2 regions of the Spirillospora sp. NPDC048823 genome follow, and region 2 is predicted to be linked to the other one. Evidence: riboswitches for the same ligand, from Rfam matches in the RefSeq annotation. Region 2 holds a riboswitch; the other holds the start of a gene.
What was found. A riboswitch is a leader RNA that binds a small molecule or an ion and turns the genes downstream of it on or off. The one in region 2 is predicted to bind cobalamin.
Positions count from the first base shown of each region.

Region 1: another riboswitch for cobalamin. It lies ahead of ACGFK0_RS26450 (ribonucleoside-diphosphate reductase subunit alpha); the one in region 2 lies ahead of metE (5-methyltetrahydropteroyltriglutamate--homocysteine S-methyltransferase).

Region 1 is NZ_JBICUT010000013.1:11,053-17,975, forward strand. It holds gene ACGFK0_RS26445 (ribonucleotide-diphosphate reductase subunit beta) at 1-379, opposite strand, end outside; gene ACGFK0_RS26450 (ribonucleoside-diphosphate reductase subunit alpha) at 403-2,757, opposite strand; cobalamin riboswitch at 2,882-3,101, opposite strand; gene ACGFK0_RS26455 (hypothetical protein) at 3,208-3,846, shown strand; gene ACGFK0_RS26460 (hypothetical protein) at 3,926-4,069, shown strand; gene ACGFK0_RS26465 (copper resistance protein CopC) at 4,089-4,718, shown strand; gene ACGFK0_RS26470 (group II truncated hemoglobin) at 4,793-5,563, shown strand; gene ACGFK0_RS26475 (MMPL family transporter) at 5,690-6,923, shown strand, end outside.
Region 2 is NZ_JBICUT010000018.1:169,326-176,248, reverse strand. It holds gene ACGFK0_RS32310 (aldo/keto reductase) at 1-186, opposite strand, end outside; gene ACGFK0_RS32305 (helix-turn-helix domain-containing protein) at 290-1,186, shown strand; gene ACGFK0_RS32300 (RNA polymerase sigma factor) at 1,225-2,370, opposite strand; gene ACGFK0_RS32295 (YciI family protein) at 2,367-2,786, opposite strand; gene ACGFK0_RS32290 (histidine phosphatase family protein) at 3,006-3,698, shown strand; cobalamin riboswitch at 3,730-3,948, shown strand; gene metE (5-methyltetrahydropteroyltriglutamate--homocysteine S-methyltransferase) at 4,051-6,297, shown strand; gene ACGFK0_RS32280 (ATP-binding protein) at 6,334-6,923, opposite strand, start outside.

The sequences.
Region 1 (6,923 bases), on a different contig from region 2:
CGATCGCCGCGAAAGCCTTGGCGCGCTCGTCCTGATCGGGCAGATAGGTGTCCAGGAGGGTCAGGTAGAACTGAACGTGGACGGCCTCCTCGTACAGCTGCCGGGACAGGTAGAGCCGGGCCTCCGGAGCGTTCACGTGCTTGTAGAGGTTGAGCACCAGGTTGTTCGCCACGATCGAGTCTCCGGTGGCGAAGAACGCGACCAGGCGGTTGACGAGATGCACCTCGGCGGGCGTGAGGCGGGCGAGGTCCACGAGGTCGGACGCGAGGTCGACCTCCTCGACCGTCCACGTGTTGCGGATCGCGGCGCGGTAGCGCTCGTAGAAGCCGGGGTAGCGCATGGGCCGCAGGGTCAGGTCCATACCGGGGTCGAGCAGCATGCCGCTTCCTTCTGTTCGCGCGCTCACTGGCACGCCTCGCAGGTCTCGGGGTTCTCCAGGGAGCACGCGGCCCCAGCGGTCTGCGTGCCAGTGGTCTGCGTGCCAGTGGTCTGCGTGCCCGCGGTCTGGGCGACGGTCGTCTGCGCGATCCGGGTGGCCGGGCGGGAGCGCAGGTAGTAGGTCGTCTTGAGGCCGCGCCGCCACGCGTAGGCGTACATCGAGGAGAGCTTGCCGATGGTCGGCGTCTCCATGAACAGGTTCAGCGAGTGGGACTGGTCGATGTACGGGGTGCGAGCGGCGGCGAGGTCGATCAGAGCCTTCTGCGGCAGTTCCCAGGCCGTCCGGTAGAGGGTCCGCATCTCGTCGGGAAGGCCGGCGATGCCCTGGACGGAGCCGTTCGCCCTCTTGATCGCCTCGCGGACCGGCGGCGTCCAGAGGCCGAGCGACTTCAGGTCGTCCACCAGGTAGCCGTTGATCTGCAGGAACTCCCCGGACAGCGTCTCGCGCTTGAACAGGTTGGACACCTGCGGCTCAATGCACTCGTAGCAGCCCGCGATCGACGCGATCGTGGCGGTCGGCGCGATCGCGATCAGCAGCGAGTTGCGGAGCCCGACCTCGGCGACGCGCGCCCGCAGCCGCTCCCATTCGGCGGGACGGGTCGGCGCCGCGTCCGGGAAATGGTCGAGGTGGAGCCGGCCGCGGGCCGTGCGCGTCCGGTCGTAGGCGGGCAGCGGTCCGTGCGCGGCGGCCAGGTCGGCGGACGCGTCGTAGGCCGCCAGCGCGATCGCCTCGGAGATGCGCGTCGACAGCTCGCGGGCCTCCGGCGAGTCGAACGGCAGGCGGAGCGTGAAGAAGACGTCGGCCAGGCCCATCACGCCCAGGCCGATCGGCCGCCACTTGCCGTTCGCCGCCTCCGCCTCGGGCGTCGGGTAGAAGCCGCGGTCGATGGTGCGGTCCAGGAACCGGACGGCGGTGCGGACGGTCGCGCGGAGCCGCGCCCAGTCCATGCCGGACGCGCCGACGTGCGCGGCCAGGTTCACCGACCCGAGGTTGCACACGGCCGCCTCACCGTCGCTCGTCACCTCCAGGATCTCCGTGCACAGGTTGGAGAGGTGGACGGTCTCCCCCGGTTCGGCGGTCTGGTTGCAGGCGCGGTTGGCGGCGTCCTTGAACGTCATCCATCCGTTGCCCGTCTCGGCGAGGGTCCGCATCATCCGCCCGTACAGCTTGCGGGCCGGGATCTGCCGGACGTACCGGCCCTCCTTCTCGGCCGTCCGGTACGCCGCGTCGAACGCGTCGCCCCACAGGTCGGCCAGCTCGGGGACCTCCTTCGGGTCGAACAGCGACCATGTCGCGTCGTCCTCGACGCGGCGCATGAACTCGTCCGGGATCCAGTTGGCGAGGTTGAGGTTGTGGGTGCGGCGCGCGTCCTCGCCGGTGTTGTCGCGCAGCTCCAGGAACTCCTCGACGTCGGCGTGCCACGGCTCCAGGTACACGCACGCCGCGCCCTTGCGGCGTCCGCCCTGGTTGACGGCGGCGACGGACGAGTCGAGCGTGCGCAGCCACGGGACGATCCCGTTCGAGTGCCCGTTGGTGCCGCGGATCAGCGAGCCCCGCGACCGGACCTTCGTCCACGAGATCCCGATGCCGCCCGCGTACTTGCTGAGCCGCGCGACCTGCCCGTACCGCTCGTAGATCGACTCCAGCTCGTCGCGCGGCGAGTCGAGCAGGAAGCAGGACGACAGCTGGGGGCGCCGGGCGGCGGAGTTGAACAGCGTCGGCGAGCTCGGCAGGTACGACAGCGTGCTGAGCAGGCCGTACAGCTCGGCGGCATCGTCCACGGTGTCGGCGAGGCCGCACGCCACGCGCAGGAGGAAGTGCTGGGGGCGTTCGAGGACGAGCCGTGTCCGCGGATGCCGCAGCAGGTACCGGTCGTAGAGGGTGCGGAGCCCGAAGTACTCGAAGCGGTCGTCGGCCGGCTCGTCGATGAGGGCGTTGAGCGCCGGCGCGTGGGCGGCGGCGAACGCGGCCGGGGCGTCGGCCAGGAGGCCTTCCCGGTGCGCGGCGGCGACGGATTCGGCGAACGTCCGGACACCGGCGGCGGCCGCCTCGTCCCGGATCCTGGTGCCGAGCAGCCGCGCGGCGACCCGGGAGTAGCCGGGTTCGGCGGGCACCAGCGCGCCGGCCTCGCCGATCGCGAGGTCCCGCAGCGCCGCCGCGTCCATCCCGCCGGAGGCGCGGACGGCGGCCAGCACCCGTCCCGCGTCGGCGCCCGGTACCCCGTCGCAGGCCGCCTCGACCTCGGCGGCGATCTCCGCCTCGGCGGTGATCTCGGCGGGCGGCGCCGGTGCCGGCGGCGCGGCCAGGTCCTGTGTCACGTGCTTCTCCCCTCGCAAGCCGCCTCGCGGAGGCATGCGAACGGGACGCGAGCCGTCCCCACCGGGGCACGCCGCGCTCCGTCCCCGGCCCACCCGCGAAGCCTGGACGTGTCGGTCCGGGACGCGTCCCGGACACCGTGCGGGCAGGTCTTCGGACTCGCGGGCGCCGCCTCTTCCGAGGCGTCCTACTGGCCGTCGCTTCCCGGGCCGCGTGGGCCCAGTGCTTCATGACGGCGGTCGTTCCCGCTCACCGCTGCGGGGCAGTCCCGGACTCGCACCGGGTTCCCTCTCGCGTCGCCCCCGCCGCGAAACGGCGGGGGCGAACCAGCACGGGATTGAACCCTACATCTAGATGACGATCTTTGCGCAACCCCAAGATGTTGGGCGGGTCTGAAAGGTGGCAAGGGGCGGATGCGTGGACGGCGACCCGGGTGGGAGGATGGTCGCGCCATGTCCCCGCATGCCCCGCACTCCGCTCTGCGAACCGCCCGCGCGGTGGTGTTCGCCACCGTGTGCGTCACGCTTGCGATCACGGGGCACGTGCTCGCGTCGGGGACGGTTGCGGCCTGGGCGGCGGTCGCGGGATTCTGCGCCGTGCTGGGCGTGACGTTCATGCTGGTCGGCCACGAACGCTCGCTGGCGACGATCCTCGGCGGCCTCCTCGGCGGCCAGTTCGCTCTGCACGCCCTGTTCACGGCCGCGTCCGAGCCGATCCAGCGGCACTCGGCGGAGATGCACGCGGCGATGGGCGGGGCGGCGCCGGCCGGTCCGGACGTGATGCTGCCGGTCGCGCACGGCACGGGCGGGACGGCGATGACGCTCGCGCACACCGTGGCCGCGCTGGTGGCGGCGTGGTGGCTGCGGCGCGGCGAGCGGGCCGCATGGTCGCTGGCCCGGCGGGTCGCCGCCATGGCGGACCGCCCGATCCGGCTCCTGGTCGCCCTGCCGGCCGTTGAACCCGCGGCGCCTCCGCGCCGTACCCCCGTGGTACCGGCGTCGGCCGCCGTCATGGCCATCGGCCGTGTGCTGCGGCACCAGGTCCTCCGGCGGGGTCCCCCGCCGCGTTCGAGGGCGCTCGCCCGCATCTGAGGCGAGCGCCGTACGTCACCGGACGCCGATTCAGCGGCGTTTCCGGCTTCTTCTCGTACGACTCGAACGGAGTTCCGTCATGTCCTTCGTCCCGCATGCCCGCAGGGTGGGCGCGGTCGCTTCCCTGTCCGCCATATCCGTGCTCGGGCTGGCGACGGCCGCGTCCGCGCACGTCACCGCCAACCCGAAGACCGCCGAGAAGGCGTCGGCGGACTCGGCCTGACCCGCGCCCGGAGCCGGGCATGACCCACCTCGAAAGGAATGCCGAGATGCACACCTTCACGCACCCCGTCATGAACGCCGTGAGGCGGTCCGCGGCGGGCGCCGCGGCCGCGGGGCTGGTACTGGCGATGTCCGCGGCCCCGGCGTCCGCGCACACCGCGCTGACGTCCGCCGACCCGGAGGAGGATTCGACGGTCAAGGCGCCGTCCCAGATCGTCCTGACGTATTCGGAACCGGTGCGGCTGCCGCGGGTGATCGTGACGGACGCGTCCGAGAAGCAGGTCCAGTCCGGGGAGCCGCGCGCGGTCGACAACAAGGTCACGCAGCGGCTCGGCGGCACGCTGCCCAACGGCGAGTACACGGTGGCCTGGCGTGTCGTGTCCGCGGACGGCCATCCTGTGCAGGACGCCTACACGTTCACCGTGGAGGGCTCGCCCGCCAAGGCGCTGGGTGACGCAGCCGGCGACTCGCCCGGTGCCGGCGCCCAGCCCCCGGCCGGGTCCCCCGAGTCCTCCCCGGCGAACGCCACGTCCGCCGAGGATTCGGGCACCTCGTCGGGCTGGCTGTGGATCGGGCTGATCGGGCTCGTCATCGCGGGGGCCGCCGGCGCGGTCGCGTGGCTGCGACGTTCAGCGGCGCCCAAGAGTTGATCATTTCGCTACCGGTCGGGTGATTACAGGATTACTGTGATTACCCGACCGGTTTGCATCCCCTGGGGGCCCGAATGATCGTCGAGTACATCCGCTACCGCATCGACCCGCCGTCCATCGAAGACTTCGAGGCCGCCTACGCGCGGGCGTCCGCCTCCCTCGCCGCCGCGCCCCAGTGCGTGGACTACGAACTCTCCCGGTGCGTCGAGGAGCCGTCCGTCTACATCCTGCGCATCGGCTGGACGTCCGCCGACGACCACATGAAAGGCTTCCGGGGCGGCGAGCACTTCCCCGCGTTCTTCGCCGAGATCAAGCCGTACGTCCAGGCCATCGAGGAGATGCGGCACTACGAGCGGACGTCCGTGCGCGGCGCCGGCTCGTCCGTCCCGACGATGTACGCGTGGGCGGGCGGCGGCGAGGCGCTCGAACGGCTCACCGAGGTGTTCTACACCAACGTGCTGAAGGACGACCTGCTCAGGCCGCTGTTCGAGCACATGGCCCCGGACCACCCGAAGTGGGTCGCGATCTGGCTGGGCGAGGTCTTCCGCGGCCCCGAGCGCTACAGCGCGGAACGCGGCGGCTACCACCACATGATCCGGCACCACCTCCGCAGGGCCATCTCCGAGCCGCAGCGGCGCCGCTGGGTCTCCCTTCTCATGGACGCCGCGGACGAGGTCGGCCTCCCCGACGACCCCGAGTTCCGCGCCGCGTTCACGTCCTACATCGAGTGGGGCACCCGTATCGCCCTCGCCAACTCCCAGCCGGACGCGAAGCCGCCCCTGGAAGCCCCGATGCCGCACTGGGACTGGGGCGTGGCCCCGCCCTACATCCCGTCCCAGCCCTGATCCACAACCCTTACGTGCCGTCCTCCCAGCGTGGGAGGGCGGCACGTTCGCGTTCTCGGGAGGACGTTGACAGGAAACGCTAGTTGACTAATACTTCCTATTCAATCGCAAAAGGGAGTGACTGTCATGGCGGTGTACCTGTCCAGGCTGGGCCGGTTGTGCTTCCGGCGGCGCCGGCTCGTCGTCCTGCTGTGGGCCGGGCTGCTCGTGGTCACCGCGTTGGGCGGGGCGTTCCTGTCCGAACCGGCCCCGGAGACGTTCTCGGTGCCCGGCACCGAGTCCCAGCGTGCGAACGACCTGCTCAAGGAGCGGTTTCCGCAGGTCGCCACCGACGGGGCCCGCGCCCGGGTCGTCTTCGCCGCCCCCGCGGGGACCTCGCTGAACGAGCCCGCGAGCCGGACCGCCGTGGAGCAGGCCGCCGCCCGGATCAAGGACGCGCCGAAGGTCGCCGGCGTCAGCGGACCCGTCGTCTCCCAGGACGGCCGGGTCGCGCTGGCCGAGGTCGGCTACCGCGTCCCCGAGTACGAGCTGACCGATGCGGACCGGAACGCGCTCGGGGAGGCCGCCGCGATCCGCGGCGTCCGCGTGGAGATGAGCGGCGACGCCGTGGCGCCCCCCGGGGAGGGTGCGGGCGAACTGCTCGGCGTCGCGGCCGCCGCGATCGTCCTGCTCGTCACGCTGGGGTCGCTCATCGCCGCCGGGCTGCCGCTGCTCACCGCCGCCACCGGAATCGTCATCGCCCTGTCGCTGATCAGCGTGACGTCCGCGTTCATCGAGCTGAGCTCCGACACCCTGGCTCTCGCGCTCATGCTCGGCCTCGCCGTCGCGATCGACTACGCGCTGCTCATCATCTCCCGCTACCGCCAGGAGGTCCTGGACGGACGGCAGCCCATCGACGCCGCCGGTCAGGCGGCGGGCACCGCCGGGTCCGCCGTCGTGTTCGCCGGGCTGACGGTCATCATCGCGCTGGCCGGGCTCGCGGTCGTGAACATCCCCGTCCTGACCCAGCTCGGCCTGGCGGCCGCGTTCACCGTGGCGGTCGCGGTGCTCGTCGCCCTGACGCTGCTTCCCGCGCTGCTCGGGTTCGCGGGCCACCGTGCCCTCGCCCGCCGCCGTCCCGCCGCGGCGGCCGGGCGCCGCTGGGGACGGCTCGTCACGTCCCGTCCCCTCCCCGTGCTCGCCCTCGCCGCCGGCGGGCTGCTCATCGCCGCGGCACCCGCGCTGGACCTGCGGCTGGGACTCCCCGACGACGGCACCGCTCCGCCCGAGACGACCCAGCGGCAGGCGTACGACCTGCTCGCCGAGAGCTTCGGCCCCGGAATCAACGGCCCCCTCATGCTCGTCGTGCAGGCCCCGCGAG
Region 2 (6,923 bases):
ACCGTAGGGCTGCGCGGTGTCGATGTGGTCGACGCCGAGTTCGACGGCGCGGCGCAGCACGGCGCGGGCCGCGTCCGGGTCCTTGGGCGGGCCGAGCACCCACGGGCCGGTGAGCTGCATCGCGCCGAAGCCGATGCGCCGCACGGTCCTGTCGCCGAGCCGGGAGGTCTGAGTGATGGTGGTCATGCGTCGACTATGCGGGCGTGTGCGCCGTCCCCACGAGTGGCGGCGGCATCCTGGGACGCGCAGACCCACCCAGCCGGGCACGTCCGGCGCATACCGTTGGAGCATGGCCAAGAACGATGAGCTGCGGGAGTTCCTCCGCACCCGGCGGGCGCGCGTGCGGCCTGCGGACGTGGGCATCGAGACCGGCGGCCGGCGCCGCGTCCCGGGCCTGCGACGCGAGGAGGTCGCGATGCTGGCCGGCCTGAGCCTCGACTACTACGCCCGCCTTGAGCAGGGCCGCCGGCACCTGCAGCCGTCCGATCAGGTGCTGGACGCGATCGCCCGCGCCCTGCGGCTGGCCGAGGTCGAGCGGCTGTACCTCCACAACCTCGTCCGGTCGACCGTCGTGCCCAAGCCCGACGAACTTCGGCTCCCGCCCCTCGACGCGGGCATGCGGCTGATGCTCGACAGCCTCCAGTTCCCGGCGATCGTCGTCGACTCGCGCGGAGACGTCCACGCGATGAACCGCATGGGACGGGCACTGCTGGTGGGACTCGAACCGATGCCGTCCGCGGCGGCGAGCCACCCCCGCTGGCTGTTCCTGCAGCCGGCGGCGCGCGATCTCCTGGCCGACTGGGAGATGAACGCGCGCGTGAGCGTCGGGGTGCTGCGGGAGGCCGCGGGCCGCTACCCGCGCGACAGGCGGCTGCACGCGCTGATCGGCGAACTGTCCGTCGCCAGTCCCGAGTTCCGCAGCTGGTGGGCCGAGCACGACGTCGACGTGCGTTGCCGCGGCCCCAAGCGGTTCCACCATCCCGTCGTCGGCGACCTCGTCATGCACGTTGAGGCGCTGCAACTCCAGGACGGGGAGCGCTGGCTCTACACCTATGCGGTGGAACCCGGATCGCATTCCGCGGAGGCGCTCCGGCTGCTCGGCACGTGGGCCGCGACGCAGGACGCCGAGGAAACGGACGACCAGGCCGAACTCCCGCGCTCCACCCTCCACGCGTCCAGCGAGTAGCGGCAGCGCCACAGACGGCACCACCCGGTGAGCGGGTGTCAGGGGCGGTGGGACGTGTTGAGGCGGGCGGCCTGGCGGGTCAGGTGGGCGCGTTCGGCGAGGTTGGGTGCCTTCTGGGCCGCCTCCGCGTAGAGCCGTGCCGCCGTCGTCAGGTTGCCGTCGCGTTCGTGGAGGTAGGCCGCCACCGCGGTGTGGCGGGGCAGCGAGTCGTCCAGGGACGCCAGCGCCGCCAGGCCGGCGCGGGGGCCGTCGGCCTCTCCCACGGCCACCGCGCGGTTGAGGCGGACGACCGGGCTGTCCGTCAGGCGCACGAGTTCGTCGTACCACTCGACGATCTGCACCCAGTCGGTCTCCTCGGCGGCCTGCGCGTCGGCGTGGAGCGCCGCGATGGCCGCCTGGGCCTGGTATTCGCCCAGGCGGTCACGGGCGAGGGCCGCCTGCAGGATGCCGATGCCCTCGGCGATCGAGTCGGTGTCCCACCGGCGGCGGTCCTGCTCGGCGAGCGGCACCAGGCTGCCGTCGGACGCCGTGCGGGCGGCGCGCCGGGCATGGTGGAGCAGCATGAGGGCGAGGAGGCCCGCCACCTCGGGGTGGTCGATCGCGGCGGCGAGCTGCCGGGTGAGGCGGATGGCCTCGGCGGCCATGTCCACGTCGCCGGAGTAGCCCTCGTTGAAGACCAGGTAGAGGACGCGCAGGACGGTCGCGACGTCGCCGGGCCGGTCGAACCGCACGCCGGAGACGGTGCGCTTGGCGCGGCTGATGCGCTGCGCCATGGTCGCCTCGGGCACCAGGTAGGCCTGGGCGATCTGGCGGGTGGTCAGGCCGCCGACGGCGCGCAGCGTGAGCGCGACCGCGGACGACGGCGTCAGCGACGGGTGGGCGCACAGGAAGTAGAGCTGGAGCGTGTCGTCGCGCTCGGGTGCGGGGCCGGGCGGCGGCTCCTCGTCGGCGGTGTCCTCACGCCGGCGGCGGGCCGCGTCCGCGCGGGCCGCGTCGAGGAACTTGCGCCAGGCCACGGTGACCAGCCAGCCCTTGGGATCGCGCGGCTGGTCGCCGGGCCAGACGCGGATCGCCTCGACCAGCGCGTCCTGGACGGCGTCCTCGGCCGCGGCGAAGTCCGCTCCGCGGCGGATGAGGATCGTCAGGACGTTCGGCGTGAGGCTCCGGAGCAGGACGTCGTTCACCCGAGATGACAGTCTGTGACGTCGGGCTGCGCGGTCAGGAGCGGCCGGACCTCCAGCCACTCGTGGATCGGCTCGCCGCCCGCCCCGGGAGCGGCCGACAGCTCCCCGGCCAGCTCGATCGCGCGCTCGTAACTGTCGACGTCGATCACCGTCCAGCCGGCGATGAGGTCCTTGGTCTCGGCGAACGGGCCGTCGGTGACGGGCGGACGGCCCTCGCCGTCGTAGCGGACCCACACCCCCTCGGGCGCGAGCGCCCGGCCGTCGACGTACTCGCCGTTCGCCTCCAGGCGGGAGGCGAAGTCCTCCATGTACTTCACGTGGGCCGAGATCTCCTCAGGCGTCCACTTGTCCATCGGCACGTCGTTGACCGAGGCGGGAGCGCCGCGGTAGTGCTTGAGCAGCAGGTACTTGGCCATCGTGATTCTCCTAAGTGCTGGTGCCACCCTCGTGCTCGCCCTCACCACGGGGACGAAGCCGGTCACGGGTTCTCGACATCGCCGTCCGAACCATTCTGGCTCTCTGGACGAGCCGCCTCGCATCCACGGCGCGGCGCGCCCCAACGCCGACCCTCTCCTCGTGCGGCTCGTCCGATGTTCCATGCCGCCGAGCCCGTGTGTCAGTCTGTCGGCGTGATCATGGTGCGGCGGGTGTGGCTGATCCGGCATGGGCAGAGCGAGTCGAACGCCGGGCTGCCGACGAACGGGCCGGCAGCCTCTCCGCTGACCGCCCGCGGACGGGAGCAGGCCCAGCGGATGGCCGCGGCGTTCACCGCGCCGCCCGCCCTCATCGTCGGCTCGCCGTTCCTCCGCGCACAGGAGACCGCCCGGCCGACCGCCGAGCGGTTTCCCGAGGTGCCCTACGAGGAATGGCCCGTCCAGGAGTTCACGTTCCTGGGCGGGTTGCATGCGCCGAGGACCACGGGGGCGCAGCGGCGGCCCCTCGCCGACGACTACTGGGAACGACTCGACCCCGATTACGTCAACGAAGGTGACGGAGAGTCCTTCCGTGCGCTCATCACGCGGGCCCGTGCCTTCCTGGAGCGCCTCGCCGACCGTCCCGAGGACGGCCTGATCGCGGTCTTCTCGCATGGCCTCTTCATGAAGGCCGTGATGTGGTCGCTGCTCACCGGGGTCACCGACCCCGACGTGGCGGCGATGCGGGGCTTCCGCCATTTCAACGGCACGTGCGTCGTCCCCAACTGCGCCGTCGTCGAGCTGTGGCGTCCGAGCGGGGAGTACGGGCTCCGCGTCGTCGTCGGCGGCGGCACGATGCATCTGGCCGAGGCGTCCACGACTCAGGAGACCACTCCGTCCGCACACCTGGATTAGGTGCACGGGGCCGGTTCGCGGGCCGGGCGATAGACTCCTTTGTGCGGATGGTTCACCCGTGCCCTGTGGGGGTCCGGGTGTCGTAAGAGGGAACCCGGTGTGATTCCGGGACTGCCCCGCAGCGGTGAGCGGGAACGACCGCCGTCATCACGCACTGGGCCACGCGGCCTGGGAAGCGACGGCCAGTAGGACGCCTCGGAAGAGGCGGTGCCCGCGAGTCCGAAGACCTGCCTCCGCCCGCGCACCGGCCGGTGCGCGGTGGTCTGCGGCCTCGTGGGACGGTCTGCGGCGCGGGGTTCGCCGTGCGCTCGTCCTTCCGAAGGCCGCCTGTGGCACAGCGAGGGAAGCCGCCATGAGCACGACCATCCTCGGATATCCCCGAATCGGGGCCCGCCGGGAACTGAAGTTCGCCACCGAGGACTACTGGGCGGGACGCGCCGACGCCGACGCGCTCGCGAAGGCGGGCGCCGAACTGCGCGCGACGGTCTGGAACGAGTTGCGCGACGCCGGCCTGGACGCCGTCCCGTCGAACACGTTCTCGTTCTACGACCAGATGCTCGACGCGAGCGTGCTGGTCGACGCCGTCCCGGACCGGTACCGGCATCTGACCGGGTTCGACCGCTACTTCGCGATGGCGCGCGGCGTCCAGGACGTCCCGCCGCTTGAGATGACCAAGTGGTTCGACACGAACTACCACTACATCGTCCCGGAGCTGGGGCCCGGCACCAGGTTCCGGCTGGCCGAGGGGGCGGCGGCCAAGCCGCTGGCGGAGTACCGGGAGGCCAAGGCGCTCGGCGTCGAGACGCGGCCGGTGCTCGTCGGTCCGCTCACCTACCTGCTTCTGGCCAAGCCCGAGGCGGGCGCGCCCGAGGGGTTCCGTCCGCTCGATCTGCTCGACGGGCTCGTCGACGTGTACGCCGAGGTGCTGGAACGCCTGGCGGGCGCGGGGGCGGAGTGGGTGCAGCTGGACGAGCCCGCCCTGGTCGCGGACCGCAGCGAGGAGGAGATCGGCGCGCTGGCGCGGGCGTACGCGCGGCTGGGGCGGCTGACCAGCAGGCCCCGGCTGATGGTCGCCACCTACTTCGGGACGATCGGGGCGGACGCGCTGCGCACCCTGGCCGGCGGCCGGGTCGAGGCGATCGGCCTGGACTTCGCCGCCGGGCCCGGCAACGTCGACGTGCTCGCCTCGGTCGGCGGGCTGCCGCGCAAGACGCTCGTGGCGGGCGTCGTGGACGGCCGCAACGTGTGGCGCGCCGACCAGCGGCGGGCCAGGGCCGTCTGCGCGTCGCTGCTCGGGCTCGTCGACCAGGTGGTGGTGAGCACGTCCTGCTCGCTGCTGCACGTCCCGATCGACCTGGACTCCGAGACGTCGCTGAACGGCGGCGTCCGGGGCCGGCTCGCGTTCGCCCGGCAGAAAGTCGCCGAGGTCGTCGCGCTCGGCCGGGCGCTGCGCGAGGACGTCCCGGCCCCGGCCGACACGCCGGCGCCGGCCGCGCGCGTCGACCGGGCCGTCCGGGAACGGCTGGGGTCGATCGGCGACACGCGCCGCGGCGACCGCGCCGCCCGGTTCGCCGCCCAGCGGGACGCCCTGGGGCTGCCGGAACTGGCCACGACGACGATCGGTTCGTTCCCGCAGACCCCCGAGATCCGCCGGGCCCGCGCCGACCGCCGCGCCGGGCGCATCACCGCCGACGCCTACGAGCGGGCGATGAAGGACGAGATCGCCCGCGTCATCGCGCTGCAGGAGGACCTGGGGCTGGACGTCCTCGTGCACGGCGAACCCGAGCGCAACGACATGGTGCAGTACTTCGCCGAGCAGCTCGACGGGTACGCGGCGACCGAGCACGGGTGGGTGCAGTCGTACGGGTCGCGGTACGTCCGGCCGCCGATCCTGCACAGCGACGTCGCGCGTCCCCGTCCTATGACGGTGGAGTGGGCGACGTACGCGCAGTCGCTGACGGACAGGCCGGTGAAGGGGATGCTGACCGGCCCGGTCACCATGCTCGCCTGGTCGTTCGTCCGGGACGACCAGCCACTCGCCGACACCGCCCGGCAGGTCGCGCTCGCCCTCCGCGACGAGATCGCCGACCTGGAGGCGGCCGGGATCAGGATCATCCAGGTGGACGAGCCCGCGCTGCGCGAGCTGCTGCCGCTGCGGGACGCCGACCGGCCCGCGTACCTGGACTGGGCGGTCGGCGCGTTCCGCCTCGCCACCTCGGGCGTCACCGACACCACGCAGATCCACACCCACATGTGCTACTCGGAGTTCGGCGAGATCATCGGCGCGATCGGGGCGCTGGACGCCGACGTCACCAGCGTCGAGGCGGCCCGCTCGCACATGGAACTGGTCGGCGACCTGCGCGCCGCCGGGTACGAGAACGGCATCGGGCCCGGCGTGTGGGACATCCACTCCCCGCGCGTCCCCGGCGCCGGGGAGATGGAGGAGAACCTGCGGCGCGCGCTGCGGGCCGTCGAGCCGGCGCGGCTGTGGGTGAACCCCGATTGCGGGTTGAAGACGCGCGCCTACCCGGAGACGGAGGCGTCGCTGCGGAATCTGGTCACGGCGGCGCGGCGCGTGCGGGAGGACGTGGCCGGCTGACGGGTTCCACGTGGTCTGACCGTCCCCCCCGTACGGTCAGACCACGTGGACGTCGTCCAGCGCCTCGCAGAGTTGGACGACCTGCTCGCACGCCTCGGTGATGTCGGCGACCGGGAGTCCTCCGCTTTCGCCGGAGCCGGCGCGCCAGCGGAACATCGCGTCCTCGCACCACACCTTCAGGTCGCCGTACCCGGACAGCCCGCAGACGCCGAGCTCCTCCTCGGGCGTGAAGCCGTCGATGCCGCGCTGGACGAGCAGCGAGTGGAGGACCTTCGCGGCCTGTTTCCCGTCGACGGCCCGGCCGCTGCGGCGGCCGCGTGCGATGCGTGTGCGCGGGATCGGCAGGGCGAACCAGGTCGCCTTCCCGCGGACGGACGGTGAGCTCAGCCGGGACCGGGTCGGATGGTGCCCCCACCGGCCCTTGGCGAGGATGTCGATGATCTCCAGGCCGCGGCCGTGGTCGAGCCTTTCGGCGGGGCGGTCCTCGTGGGAGGCCCGGCCGCCGTCGCGCCAGTCCCTGAGCGTGTCGAACGCCTTGACGACCAGTTCGTCGTGGCCTCGTCCGTCGCCGCGCTGGTAGACCCAGAGTTCGGCGACGGGAGGCCGCTCGCCGGACGTGGCGTGCT